One region of the Dickeya sp. CFBP 2040 genome, then DNA from elsewhere that is predicted to be linked to it. Evidence: predicted binding sites of a transcription regulator. Region 1 holds the regulator's gene; each other region holds the start of a gene.
What was found. Region 1 encodes LexA, which represses DNA repair genes until DNA is damaged. Its sites were predicted from a motif close to TNCTGTATGTACATACAGNA; they were not measured.

Region 1 (3,416 bases):
CCGAAACCGGCACCATCTGTATGTCGAGTTCCGGATTGTTACGGTGCAGATCCAGATAGTCGTGGAACAATTTTATCGACTGCTGTTTGGGTACGTAGTAACGAAACAGGCGTGGGCCATCGTTGACGAACACGTGGCTCGGCAGGGTTTTCCCATCGATCTGTAGCGGTTGCAATGGGTCCGGCAGACTTAGCTCCAGACATTTGGTGCGCAGAGTCAGCAAATCTGCCTTGGAGTTGTAGGGCAGGACATAGAAAATTGGCCGCGTCGGATCCAGTCGTTGCTCATTAACGGGGTCCTGTGGAATAACCTTACTTCTTACCAGTAATTTTAGCGGGAAATTCAGTAGTTTATAGTAAATTATACGCCAACCTGACATAACAACCAGAAGCCTCTTGTTAGCAATTCGGGCCAAGGATACCAGAAACCAAACAGGATATCTGTGGTGATGAAACCAGGGGGGCGCGTTAAAATCATGACCAATCACAAATTAAAGGCGGAGTACGCATGAACAAAGCAACCGGAATGACCCGAATTATCAAAGCGACGGGTTATTCGCTGCAAGGGTTGAAACAGGCATGGCGGCATGAAGCGGCGTTTCGCCAGGAAGTATTGCTTACGCTTGTCGCGGTAATGATTGCCTGCTGGCTACCGGTTTCCATGGTTGAGCGGTTGCTATTAATCGGTTCTGTCGTGCTGATCGTGCTGTTTGAACTGGTCAATAGCGCTATTGAAGCCGTAGTGGACCGGGTTGGGATGGATTACCACGAGTTATCTGGTCGGGCTAAAGATATTGGTTCGGCGGCAGTATTCGTTGCCTGTTTGTTGGCCGCGGTGGTATGGGGAGCGATACTGTGGAACCGTTTTGCGTGACGATTTGCATAATCACAGAAAAATCCGTGCAATCGTGATATCGCGGTTCCCATCGGCACTTTCCCTGTATATACTCACAGCGAGACTGTATAAACAAACAGGGGGCGGAATGAAAGCGCTAACTACCAGACAACAGCAGGTTTATGATCTGATTCGCGATCATATTTCACAAACCGGTATGCCGCCCACCAGGGCCGAAATTGCCAGTCAACTTGGCTTTCGCTCGCCAAATGCAGCTGAAGAGCACCTCAAGGCGCTGGCGCGTAAAGGCGTCATTGAAATCGTCACCGGTGCTTCGCGCGGTATTCGTCTGCTGATGGAAGAAGAAGATCAGGGACTGCCGTTAATTGGCCGTGTTGCCGCAGGTGAGCCGTTGCTGGCACAGCAGCATATTGAATGTCACTATCAGGTAGACCCGGCGATGTTTAAGCCCAGCGCTGATTTTTTGCTGCGGGTAAGTGGTATGTCGATGAAAGACATCGGTATTCTGGACGGCGATTTACTGGCGGTGCATAAAACGCAGGATGTACGTAACGGTCAGGTCGTGGTGGCGCGTATTGAAGATGACGTGACGGTCAAACGGCTGAAAAAACAAGGTAATATTGTGCAACTGCTGGCAGAAAATAAGGATTTCGCGCCAATCGTTGTCGATTTGCGTGAACAGAGTTTCTCCATTGAAGGTTTGGCGGTCGGTGTGATCCGCAACAGTGACTGGAGCTGATGCCCTTGTTTCAGCTCGCCTTATCGTGGGTGGTGATGACAACCGCCCATTGAGGTAGCTTGTCTGGATGAACGCCTGTATTTGCCGGTTGCGTTACAACGTGGTTGATCACCGAAGTGGGATGCAGACAAGCGTGTTTAGGAAGATTAATGTATTCCGGAAGAATGGTGTGAAGTAATGCTCCACACTCGGCAGGCATTTTCCATCATTTAACGTTTTTCACATTTAACGTTTTTTCACCATGATGCTGTGATCATGATTACAGCTGTCCCGATGCTCGCAAGACTCCACTTTCAGGCATTCGCCACACAAGCCGTGAGCTTCCACCACACTGTGGCGTAGGGCAAAGCCCGCCTGCTTCGCCAACTGGTGCAGGGTTTCCTCAATACCTTCTGTCTGGCGTTCTGTCACTTGCCCACAACGATCACAAATAAATAGCGCCGACGTATGACTATGCTCTTCGAAATGATGGCACAGCACATAACTATTGGTGGACTCTACTTTGTGGATAAAGCCTTGTTCCAGAAGAAAATCCAGTGCGCGATAAACAGTAGGCGGTTTAGCCTGGGGTTCGGAAACACGGAGCAGATCCAGCAGATCATACGCGCTGATAGCACCAGGTTGCTGGGCCATCAATCGCAATACCTCTTGACGCTGAGGAGTCAGACGCACGTTGCGTTGCTGGCAAAGCTGTTCAGCCTGGGCAACAAGTTTGTCCGGATTGGTTGAGTCCATTGCAGTAACCCTGAAGCGAGTGTGAAATTATGGCGGCATCTTACCATGACTGGACAAAAACGCCGAGACGGCGGCTTCAAGGTTGTTCTGAACTCCCTCAGCCAATAAGACATGGTGCCAGCAATGGTTCAGGGAAGGCGTTTTTTAGTTGCGTTTAACATTATTGCAGGTGCAACTAAGCCACCAGATCGATCAGTAATGCGCGTGTGGCGGTTTCTGCCCGGAAAGTGAGGCGGTTTTCCTGCTGGACAAACGCGCCGTCGCCGCAGTGCAACACGTTGGGTGCGGCGCTAATATTGCCATTGATGCTGAGGATACCGTGGATCGATTGCAGATAGGCGCGGTTACCATTCAGTGTCAGGCTATGTTGCTCACCTGCCGCCAGATTCAGATGATGTATCCAGACCTGTTGGCGCAGATGGAGGGCATTAGCTGATTCATCCGGTGATGCCAGTAATTGATAAGGACGCTGTGCTTCTAGCGTGAGTCGTTGCAGACACTGGTTCTCCCGCGTTGGACAGGCATCCAGCCATAGCTGCAACCGGGTTAGTGGCGTGTCGTTGCCAACATTATGTTCGCTGTAGCTGACAGTAGGCTGGGTGGCGAGCAGCAGCGCTTCGCCTGCTTTGGCGCGCGTATGGTTACCGTTGCTGTCGCGGTATTCCGCTTCGCCCTGCAATAAAATGTTCAGAATATCGACGCGCGGGTAGGTTCGCGGCTGAAAAGAGGCACCTGGCGCCAGTACTTCCTGATTGAGAACCCGTAGTGAAGCAAACCCCAGTAATTCAGGATCAAAGTAATGACCAAAAGAAAAGGTGTAACGTGCCTGCAACCAGCCATAGTCAGCCTGGCCGCATTGTTCTGCTGCTCTGCTAATGATCATGGCATTTGACCCTGATAATTATTAATAAAATGATAGTAATTGTCTGGACGATGGATTGTTAGCCAGTTAATCTGGTTAGTATATTCAAAAATCCTGAATGAGTGAGAGAATGGCAAAAGAACGGGCATTAACACTAGAAGCATTAAGGGTTATGGACGCCATTGATCGCCGTGGAAGTTTTGCCGCCGCTGCCGATGAACTGGG
Region 2 (3,416 bases), on a different contig from region 1:
AAAACGCCTTCAGATTGATGTGCCTTAACCACACACTGCTGGGATATATTTCCACGCTGGGAGCACATCGTGAGCATATTCAGTCGGCCGAGACCCTGCAATTACTCAGTGATGGCGTTTGTTATGTCGATGACGCACTTCATCAAGACAACAGCGATCAGGCAACGCTGGCGCTGGACAGAGAGCTGGAAGCACTGAAAAACCGTATCCATACCCAGTATCCGGAACAGGATAGTCGGGAACAACTGGTATTACAGCAGGTTAACTTAATCATCGGCCTGCTGCCGGAACTGACGCAACTGAAAAACCAAATGATTGCTGAAGAAAATCGCTCACAGGAAACGATGCATCGGAATCGACAACAGACCTCAGAGCACTAATTGATTCGGGGCGGTCTGAAAGCTCGCGGACTGGTATTCTCAAACCATTCAATCAACTCACTGCGCATTCCTTGCGGCAGCGCAGCTTGATGGACGCCGCAAATAGCGCCTGCCAACGCCAGCAGCACATTAACGCTCAGATTTTGGCTGACAGAACGCAGTTTAAGATAGCTGATTTTCGCCCCAAGTCGATGTAATTCATCGATATTCTTAATCCCTACCTTCCAGAGTAAACGTTCCAGATCGTGATTGATATTCGGTAAATCTTTCAGCCTGATGCAACGTTTTCTGGCTGCTTTGTCCTGACAAGCGCCCTGCAGCGACAGCGATGCCAGCTCCAGCAAAGCCGACTCATCTCGCCAGAGCTCCTCACTGACCAGATAATAATTAAGCGGCACCGGCAAACCACGTTTGGTATAAATCAGTTTAGGTGCCTGTTGTTCGAGGAAAAAACCCTCGTTACGAGGCGCAGCACGCAGATAGAGTTCCCCGCTGGATACAAGCGCGAAAATCACACCATCCGCCGCAATGCTGTAACCGCCAAATTGTGAGCGGGAGAAAATATGCCCCAGCGGCGCAAATAACGCTTTCGCCTGTAAAATCCTTTTTTCGCATAGTTTTTTCATTACTTATTCCTTGTATTGAGTGTTTTCTCTTGTTTACCAGAGACATCCGTAGCAGGAACAATTAATTAAACACAGCGAAACAGTGTCTTCAAATACAAAAAATGTCATGTGGGCAATAGCCTGATGATTATGCGAAGCGCTTTCAGAAATTCTGATTGATCTTTGCCCACACAAAATATACTGTACACACATACAGTGTGACAGTGAGATTAAAGAAACTATGCGTACTCAAACTGTTCGTTCTCGTCATATCGGCCATAGGTCAGACCTAAGTCATGGCACAATGTCAAAGACGGCCTCCAGCGGGTTTATCAGTGAAATCGTCTATGGTGACGACCATCCCATGCTGACACCGTTGCTACTCCCGTTGTTGCAACAACTAGGTACGCAATCACGCTGGCTACTCTGGCTTTCACCACAGCAGAAGCTCAGCCGCCTGTGGTTACAACAAGCAGGATTACCATTAGAAAAAATGATTGAATTACATCGCATCAACCCAGTATCTACCGCTGATGTAATGGAGAAAGCGTTAATGACGGGTAATTACAGCGTCGTATTATGCTGGTTGCCGGGTGATCTGGAGAATGTACAAAAAATGCGCTTGCAAAGAGCGGCACAGCAAGGAAACACCTATGGATTTCTTATGCGTCCAGAGGAAAAATCGATCACAGGACCATTTTCTACACTAAAAATTCATCCAAGATTGTATCATTAAATGAATATTAGGATTTTTCTTATAAAAGCATCGCAAATTCTCCGCAGCCCACGGAAATACCGTGCCCAGCAAGTTATTGCAGTATATTAAAATTAAAAGATATTCGGGCAATCTGATAAAATCGCCCATTATTTGTTAATAATTATGTATGAATGGCTGGTTTTTTTATGGCAGCAGTCACATCATGCTTGTAACTTTCTCACCACGTTGTAGACTTTAGCTCGCTGGAGTTGCCCTTCATAATGCCAGTTCACTGGCAGCACGTAATTAGACCAAGGGCAGTATCTCCGAGAAAGGATTTTAACCAAAGGCTGATTAGCTTTCAGAGTTAATTGCCGATTTGGATGATAATGAGGCGTAAAATGAAAAAAACAGCTATCGCAATTGCAGTGGCACTGGCTGGCTTTGCTACCGTAGCACAAGCCGCACCGAACGATAACACCTGGTACGCTGGTGGTAAGCTGGGCTGGTCCCAGTACCATGATACTGGCCTGACCGGCAATGGTTACAATTCAACCGATGCCCAGAAAAACCAACTGGGTGCTGGTGCATTCGGTGGTTATCAGGTTAACCCGTACCTGGGTTTTGAAATGGGCTATGACTGGCTGGGCCGAATGAAGTATAGCGGCAGCAACAATGGCAGCTTCAAAGCGCAGGGCGTTCAGTTGGCAACTAAACTGAGCTACCCGATCATTGACGATCTGGACGTCTACACGCGTCTGGGTGGTTTTGTATGGCGTGCTGACAGCCGTGACGCCACTGGTCGTAGCAATAACGACACTGGCGTGTCTCCGCTGGCAGCAGTGGGTGTTGAATACGCTATCACCAAAAACTGGGCAACCCGTCTGGACTACCAGTGGGTGAACAACATTGGCGATGCTGCCACTGTTGGCGGTCGTCCGGATAACGGTCTGCTGAGCGTGGGCGTTTCTTACCGTTTCGGTCAGGAAACTGCTGCCCCGGCTCCGGTTGTTGCACCGGCTCCAGCTCCGGCTCCGGCCCCAGCTCCGGTTGTTCAGACCAAACGCTTCACGCTGAAGTCTGACGTACTGTTCAACTTCAACAAAGCAACTCTGAAACCGGAAGGTCAGCGTTCTCTGGACCAGCTGTATTCTCAGCTGAGTTCTCTGGACCCGAAAGATGGTTCTGTCGTTGTTCTGGGCTTCACTGACCGCCTGGGTTCCGACCAGTACAACCAGACTCTGTCCGCCAAACGTGCACAGACTGTTGTTGACTACCTGGTACACAAAGGTATCCCGTCTAACAAGATCTCTGCTCGTGGTATGGGTAAAGCCAATCCGGTTACTGGTTCCAACTGTGCTAACGTGAAAGCACGTGCAGCGCTGATCGAATGTCTGGCACCGGATCGTCGCGTAGAGATCGAAGTGAAAGGCATCAAAGACGTCGTGACTCAGCCTCAGGCTTAATCGCTATCAGGCATACGTCGATGGAAGAGGCGGTAGTCCTATAGATAAGTAGTTCTATGGATATAATTACCGCTGATTCCAATCAAAAAAACAGCCTCTGTTTTTGCAGAGGCTGTTTTTTTATTCTGTTGCAGAAAACCTAAAACCGTGGGAAATAATATTAGTCACTCTCCTGACTTGTTATTTTTTATACCATCCTGACCATAGTCCTATTCTGAGCGGAATAATTTATCACATCATTAAAGCAGACCACTCCATGCCTCTTGTC
Region 3 (3,416 bases), on a different contig from region 1:
ACCGTTTCATCGCCCTGCTGAACAGCACGCCGAACGGTGTGATCCGCATGAGCGACGACGTGAAAGGCGTAGTGGAAACCTCGCTGAACGTCGGCGTGGTCGGCATGACTGACACGCAGGCAGAAATCCATTGCCTGATTCGTTCACTGGTCGATAGCGGTAAAGAGTATGTCGTGAGTATGCTCACCTCGCTGGGTGAACTGGCAGGCGCCGACACCCAGGCCAAGGGCGGTTACCCTGGCTGGCAGCCGGACGCACAATCACCGGTTATGCATCTGGTGCGTGAAACTTACCAGAAGCTGTTCAACAAAACCCCCAACATCATGGTGATCCACGCCGGGCTGGAGTGTGGTTTGTTCAAAAAACCGTATCCGAACATGGACATGGTTTCGATTGGGCCGACCATCACCGGTCCTCACTCACCGGATGAACAGGTGCATATCGCCAGCGTCGGCCAGTACTGGAAATTGCTGACCGCGCTGTTGAAAGCCATTCCGGAACGCGCGTAACCCGCACCGGCGATGCCCGCACGGTCGGGCATCGCCGCCAGATGTAGATCCTTTTGTCGTACCATGTCGTACTATGTCTCACCACGACAACATCATGCCCATGACGACATCAGTCCCACTGAAACACCAGTTGCCGTTCAAGCTGCGGGTCTATCAACGACACCTGCAACCCCACCAGCCGAACACCTCGCGCCTCGCGCCGTTGCTCCCAACTCTCCCGCGCCAGCCTCAGTAAATCCAGTTTATTCAGCACCGGCCAGACATGCTCCTGTGTCGTCTGGCGAAAATCATCAAACTTCAGTTTTACCCCTTGTCGGGCAATATGCAGATCCGGGCGGACACGCCGCAAGCGCCGCTCCAGCTCATCGTACAATCGCTCAATTAACGCTTCGCAGGCGGTCCAGTCGTGAATATCCTGCGCCAGCGTTTTTTCAACGCCGACTGATTTACGCAGGCGATCCGGCGATATCTGGCGCTCGTCAATACCATGGCAGCGTTCCCACAGCACCCGGCCAAATTTACCGAACTCTCGCAGCAGTTCGGTCAGTGGATAGCGACGCACATCAGCACAGGTGTGCAACCCGCATTCCGCCAGCCGTTTAGCGGTCACCTTACCGACGCCGGGGATCTTTTCCAGCGGCAACGCCAGCAGAAATGCCTCCATTTGCGCAGGCGAAATCACACATTGCCCGTTGGGTTTGTTTTGTTCAGAAGCGACTTTGGCGAGAAACTTGATTGGCGCAACGCCAGCCGAAGCAGTCAGTTGCAACTCATTAAAGATAGTCTGACGGATTTCCTGCGCCATCAGGGTGGCAGACCCACCACAGTGCTGGCTATCAGTCACATCAAGATAGGCTTCATCCAGCGACAACGGCTCAATCAGCGAGGTGTAACGGGAAAAGATCGCCCTGATTTGGCTAGAAGTCGCTTTGTAAAGCTCCATTCTGCCGGGCAACAGCGTCAAATGCGGACACAGTCTCAACGCGGTAGCGGTCGCCATAGCACTGCGTACGCCATAACGACGGGCCGGATAGTTGGCGGTGCAAATCACGCCGCGGCGATCAGCACTGCCGCCAATCGCCAACGGAATATCGCGCAAGCGCGGGTTATCCCGCATCTCTATTGCGGCATAAAAGCAATCCATATCAACGTGAATGATTTTGCGCATCGCCCCTCCAGATAACTGTATAAACATACAGCAACATTTTATGACAGGCAACACCTTCGCTTCTGCAAAGCCATAGCATCAAATCGGCGGCAAACTCTCGACGGGAATTTAACTGATCGGAATAGTCTACTTTTTTATTCTTTTTTCCTTCCTGAATAAAACGGATACGGTGATAATGTGGTTGTGCGACTTGACATCAGGCTATCCCCCGCTACGGGGCATAGCCTAATGGCAGGACAAAGCCTGACAGATAAGGAATGCGGGGCGTCACCGCCACACACCGTATCAGACATACCCAAAATAACAGCGCTAATAATCAGGATTAACAATGCACAAAGTCGCGTTTTCGCTTGCGATGTTGTTTCTTTTGCCTTCCGTCGCCATCAGCAACAGCTACGCCGATCAAGTCTCACCGGCAGTGACCGAAGCAAAACAGCAGGTTGCCGGTTCACCGGTGTATATTCAGATCTTCAAGGAAGAACGGGTACTGGAGCTTTATGCCCGCACCGGCAACGAATACAAACTGGTACAGAGCTACCCTATCTGCAAATATTCCGGCGGTCTTGGTCCCAAAATGACCGAGGGCGATTTTAAAAGCCCGGAAGGATTTTATCAGGTTGATCTCAAACAGCTTAAACCTGACAGCCACTATTACCGCGCCATCAATGTCGGTTTCCCGAACGAGTATGATCGCGCACACGGTTACTCTGGTCGCTACCTGATGATTCACGGCGAGTGCGTGTCTATCGGCTGCTATGCCATGACCAACACGTATATTGCCGAGATTTACACTTACGTGGAGAAAGCGCTGCGCAACGGGCAGCAGAAAGTAGAACTGGCGATTTATCCGTTCCGCATGACTGAGCAGAACATGAAGCGCCACAGCCGCTCCAACTACTATAAATTCTGGAGCCAGTTGCAGCCGGGTTATGCCTACTTCAACAGAACCCATCAACCACCGGCGGTGTCGGTGCTCAACGGGCAGTACGTGGTTAACCAGTCCTCGCCCGTCGGTCAGCCTCAACCCCAGTCAAACTATACGCTCGCCAAAACAAAATAAGACGAACTCGCCTGGCAAAATCGGGTGCCAGGTTTCGTTGCCGGTCAATGGCTGAGTCGCCAGCACTGTGACCACATCGTTGGGTGTGGTCTGCCGCTGAAAGTCGATCTCTACATCATCATCCAGCAAGGTAGCTTTGCCAAACGGCGCCCGCCGGGTTATCCAGTGCAGCTTAGTGGAACTGAATCCCATGACGAACTGCCCGTCTGACAGCAGCATATTGAATACGCCCTTTTTGCGTAACTGATCCGCAAGCGTGGCGACGTAACGAAACACCGCAGGCCAGTTAGACGGCGTACGCGGGTAGCGTTGCGACAACTGGTGCAGCAGCCAGCAAAACGCGTATTCGCTATCCGTTTCCCCGACAGGACGGAAATGACCGGTTTTCAGGCTGCGGTAGCCTTTGAGCTGACCATTATGGGCAAAGGTCCAGTTTCGGCCCCACAGTTCACGGGTAAACGGGTGGGTATTTTCCAGCGCCACCTTGCCACGATTAGCCTGGCGGATGTGAGAAACCACCGCACAGGATTTAATAGGATAGTTCTGCACCAATTCGGCAATCGGCGAGTTGAAGCTGGGCAGCGGATCTTTGAAGGTACGGCAGCCGTTTCCCTCGTAGAACGTAATCCCCCAGCCATCACGATGCGGTCCGGTTCGACCGCCTCGCTGCATCAGGCCG
Region 4 (3,416 bases), on a different contig from region 1:
AGCGCTGCTTCCTGCGCCAGTGCATCCTGATCCTCACCGGAAACATTAAGCGGCATATCACCTGCAACCGACAAAGGCGATTCAATGGCAGATAGCGTTGAATGATCTGATGTTATTGAATCCTGTGACAGCGGGTCTACACGGGCTGCCTGTGCGCGTTGTTCTGCTTCGCGGGCCTGCTGTTCAGCCAGCCGCTGTGAAGGCAGCTTAATGCCATACGATGCCAGTTCACGGCGAGTCGGGATTCGTACCGGATTTGGCCGCGGCAATTCCGGTCCCATCCCGCGTTTCACCTGCGGATTGTTCTCTTCATCTGCGGTAAATGCCGGCATGAATGGCACGGTTTTCTTCGGTTCTGATTCAACATTCGCTTCCGATTCAACAGTTGCACCAACTGCTGCGTTCGAAACAGCGGCTGTTGGTGCAGGGCGTACAATTCGATCATTCGCCTGCAAGGTCAACGGCTGCCAGTCAGGTATCGATTTCGGCAGTGACGCCCCAGAAACCAGAGACGGTGATGCCATGGCCCCGGCAGACGCAGTCGCTGATGAATACACCGGCGATGCGGGAGGAACATCTGCACTCAGAGTGGCTTCAGGTGTCGATATTGGCGCTGGAGCATCGTATGTCCGTTCAATCGACGGCGTTGCCGCTATCGGTTCAGGCTGTGGTTTTAACACCGGTTCGACATCAGTCATCGCCAGGGCGTTTTTATTCACGGCATCTACTGCATCGACCACCGTTGCCGTTGTATCGCCAAGCGTCGATGCCGATGCAACCGCAGTTGACGACAGTGCTGTTACTGCTGGAGCGGAAAACAGCACATCATCGTCATCATCTCCTGCCGAAGACGACGCAGTGAGGCTGCCATCGCTAAGCGAATGCTCATCTTCGTAAACTCGCTCTTCTTTATGAAGAATATCGTTACGGGAAGCCTCTTTTTTCGCTTCTGCCGGGCGTTCATCGATATCGTCATCATCGTCGTAAAGATAATCATCCTTACGCCGACGACCGGAAAACAGCGTCAGGCACGCCATGACTCCCGAACCGATCTTTTCCGCTATCGTCAGCCATGACCAGCCGGTGAACAGCGTCAACCCAGCGGCCCACACGCACAGCAGAATCATGGTTGCGCCAATATTATTGAAGCGTGGAATCATCGAACTGCTGAGCAGACTACCGAGCACCCCGCCGGAAGCGAAGTAGTAAATGTCATCGACATTGAGCGCCGCTAGTCCGCAAGACGTCAAAATCAAGGCCAGTGTGCCAATCAGGCGCAGTGAGAGGGTAAAATAATCCAGTGTGGCACGTTGCCCGCGCTGGTGATGAATCACCCAGCACAGCGATACCATCACCACAGGAATGGCATATGCCAGTACGCCAAACACGAAAAACAGGGTATCCGCCAGCCAGGCACCCACCCCGCCCCCCAGATTGTGAATCGGCTCATGCCAGGCAGTCTGTGACCAACTGGGGTCCGAAGGGCTAAAACTCAGTAGTGCAACCGCCAGATAAATGGCAAAAAGCACCACCACGATTAATATCGCTTCCAGTAACCGTCTACCCGCGCTGAGTTTTTTCAGCGTGACATCTTTATCTTCTGTATATTCCTGGCTCAAGCGTCTCTCCAGGCTCCCTGTAAATGTTTCATGATAAAGCGCCGAGGACTTCCCGGCGCCATACTGTACATATTCACAGGAGTGTAGCTGAATTTATCGGGTTATGCACCCTTGCCGTCAGCGGGTCTTAATGACCAGCCGGTTGCTTTGCTTCACTTCTTCCATCACCACATAGGTGCGGGTATCGTTTACGCCCGGCAGACGCAACAGCGTTTCTCCCAGCAACTTACGGTATGCCGACATATCCGGTACACGCGTTTTGAGCAGATAGTCAAAATCCCCGGAAACCAGATGACACTCCTGAATTTCTTCAAGCTTTTGCACCGCTGCATTGAACTGTTCAAATACATCCGGCGCGCCGCGATTAAGGGTGATCTCAACGAACACCAGCAATGACGCGTCCAGATAGTGTGGGTTCAGCAGTGCGGTATAACCATTAATAAAACCCTGTCGTTCCAGACGACGAACGCGTTCCAGACAAGGCGTTGGCGAAAGCCCGACCCGCTTGGACAGTTCTACATTGGAGATGCGCCCATCTTTTTGCAATTCGTTCAGGATATTGCGATCAATACGATCAAGATCTTTTCCCGGACGTTTTTTCGTGTCTACCATTCTTATTGTCTCTCTTCATCCTTCCCTGTTTAATCGCGGTCTCTGACCAACCTGTATGTTCCAGAGCCACCCCTAAAGAAGACCCCTGTCTTTTGTAATGTGGTTATTCTCTGTTCCAACTGCGTTTTTCGAAAACGTTGCAAAAATACCGGCAATTAGCCAGCAGGCGACGCCGCCGACATAGACCCCAAACGCATAAAGCTGGAGCATTCAACTATTCACATACAAAATATTTCCTCTTCCAAGGATGTTTTCGCAAAAGCGCAGCTGATTGTCAAAGTAAAACAATTAAAATCAGAAGAAAGTGCCAGATTTAGCGTTTTGCCCCCATTCAAGCAGCGTTTTCATGCATTACCGACTGAATAACCGGGTTTTGCCATTTACTGACAACATTCCGTAACGATTGAACCAATAACCAACCACATTTCTCCACACTTTTTTTACGCCAGTAATTTCCTTACAATCGGCTGCATCGTCCGTTCGAGTGAAATGAGGAACTCATGAGCACTGTTAAACATCGTAAACTATTGATTCTGGGTTCAGGCCCGGCAGGCTATACCGCCGCGGTCTACGCTGCGCGGGCAAACCTAAATCCACTGCTGATTACCGGAATGGAAAAAGGCGGTCAGTTGACAACCACCACCGAAGTGGAAAACTGGCCCGGTGACCCGGATGATTTGACTGGTCCGCTGTTGATGGAGCGTATGCACGCCCATGCCGCCAAATTCAACACCGAAATCGTCTTTGACCATATCACGCGCGTTGACCTGCAAACCCGTCCATTCCGCCTGTTCGGCGACAGCGATGAATACACCTGTGATGCGCTGATCATCGCAACCGGTGCATCCGCCCGCTATATTGGTTTGCCGACGGAAGACGCGTTTAAGGGCAAAGGCGTATCCGCCTGTGCGACCTGTGACGGTTTCTTCTATCGCAACCAGAAAGTGGCGGTAGTCGGCGGCGGTAACACCGCAGTGGAAGAAGCACTGTATCTGTCTAATATCGCCGCTGAAGTGCATCTGATTCACCGCCGCGACAGCTTCCGTGCGGAAAAAATCCTGATTGACCGACTGATGGCAAAGGTCGCCAGTGGCAATATCGTGCTTCACACCAACCGTACGTTGGATGAAGTGCTGGGCGACGAGATGGGCGTGACCGGCGTGCGTTTGCGTGAGGCGGCTGGCG

Region 2: the regulator LexA is predicted to act here: its motif matches at 1,185-1,204, upstream of sulA (SOS-induced cell division inhibitor SulA).
Region 3: the regulator LexA is predicted to act here: its motif matches at 1,691-1,710, upstream of dinB (DNA polymerase IV).
Region 4: the regulator LexA is predicted to act here: its motif matches at 1,681-1,700, upstream of Dpoa2040_RS01300 (DNA translocase FtsK 4TM domain-containing protein).

What each region holds. Positions count from the first base shown of each region.
Region 1 is NZ_JAAVXH010000006.1:106,020-109,435, reverse strand. It holds gene plsB (glycerol-3-phosphate 1-O-acyltransferase PlsB) at 1-379, opposite strand, end outside; gene Dpoa2040_RS00750 (diacylglycerol kinase) at 508-873, shown strand; gene lexA (transcriptional repressor LexA) at 983-1,594, shown strand; gene zur (zinc uptake transcriptional repressor Zur) at 1,820-2,329, opposite strand; gene Dpoa2040_RS00735 (pirin family protein) at 2,505-3,212, opposite strand; gene Dpoa2040_RS00730 (LysR family transcriptional regulator) at 3,322-3,416, shown strand, end outside.
Region 2 is NZ_JAAVXH010000021.1:23,319-26,734, forward strand. It holds gene yccS (YccS family putative transporter) at 1-380, shown strand, start outside; gene Dpoa2040_RS02870 (TfoX/Sxy family DNA transformation protein) at 377-1,006, opposite strand; gene sulA (SOS-induced cell division inhibitor SulA) at 1,227-1,721, shown strand; gene ompA (porin OmpA) at 2,084-3,148, shown strand.
Region 3 is NZ_JAAVXH010000089.1:11,687-15,102, forward strand. It holds gene pepD (beta-Ala-His dipeptidase) at 1-509, shown strand, start outside; gene dinB (DNA polymerase IV) at 619-1,677, opposite strand; gene dpaA (peptidoglycan meso-diaminopimelic acid protein amidase) at 2,006-2,737, shown strand; gene Dpoa2040_RS13695 (class II glutamine amidotransferase) at 2,708-3,416, opposite strand, start outside.
Region 4 is NZ_JAAVXH010000012.1:45,340-48,755, reverse strand. It holds gene Dpoa2040_RS01300 (DNA translocase FtsK 4TM domain-containing protein) at 1-1,619, opposite strand, end outside; gene lrp (leucine-responsive transcriptional regulator Lrp) at 1,737-2,231, opposite strand; gene trxB (thioredoxin-disulfide reductase) at 2,732-3,416, shown strand, end outside.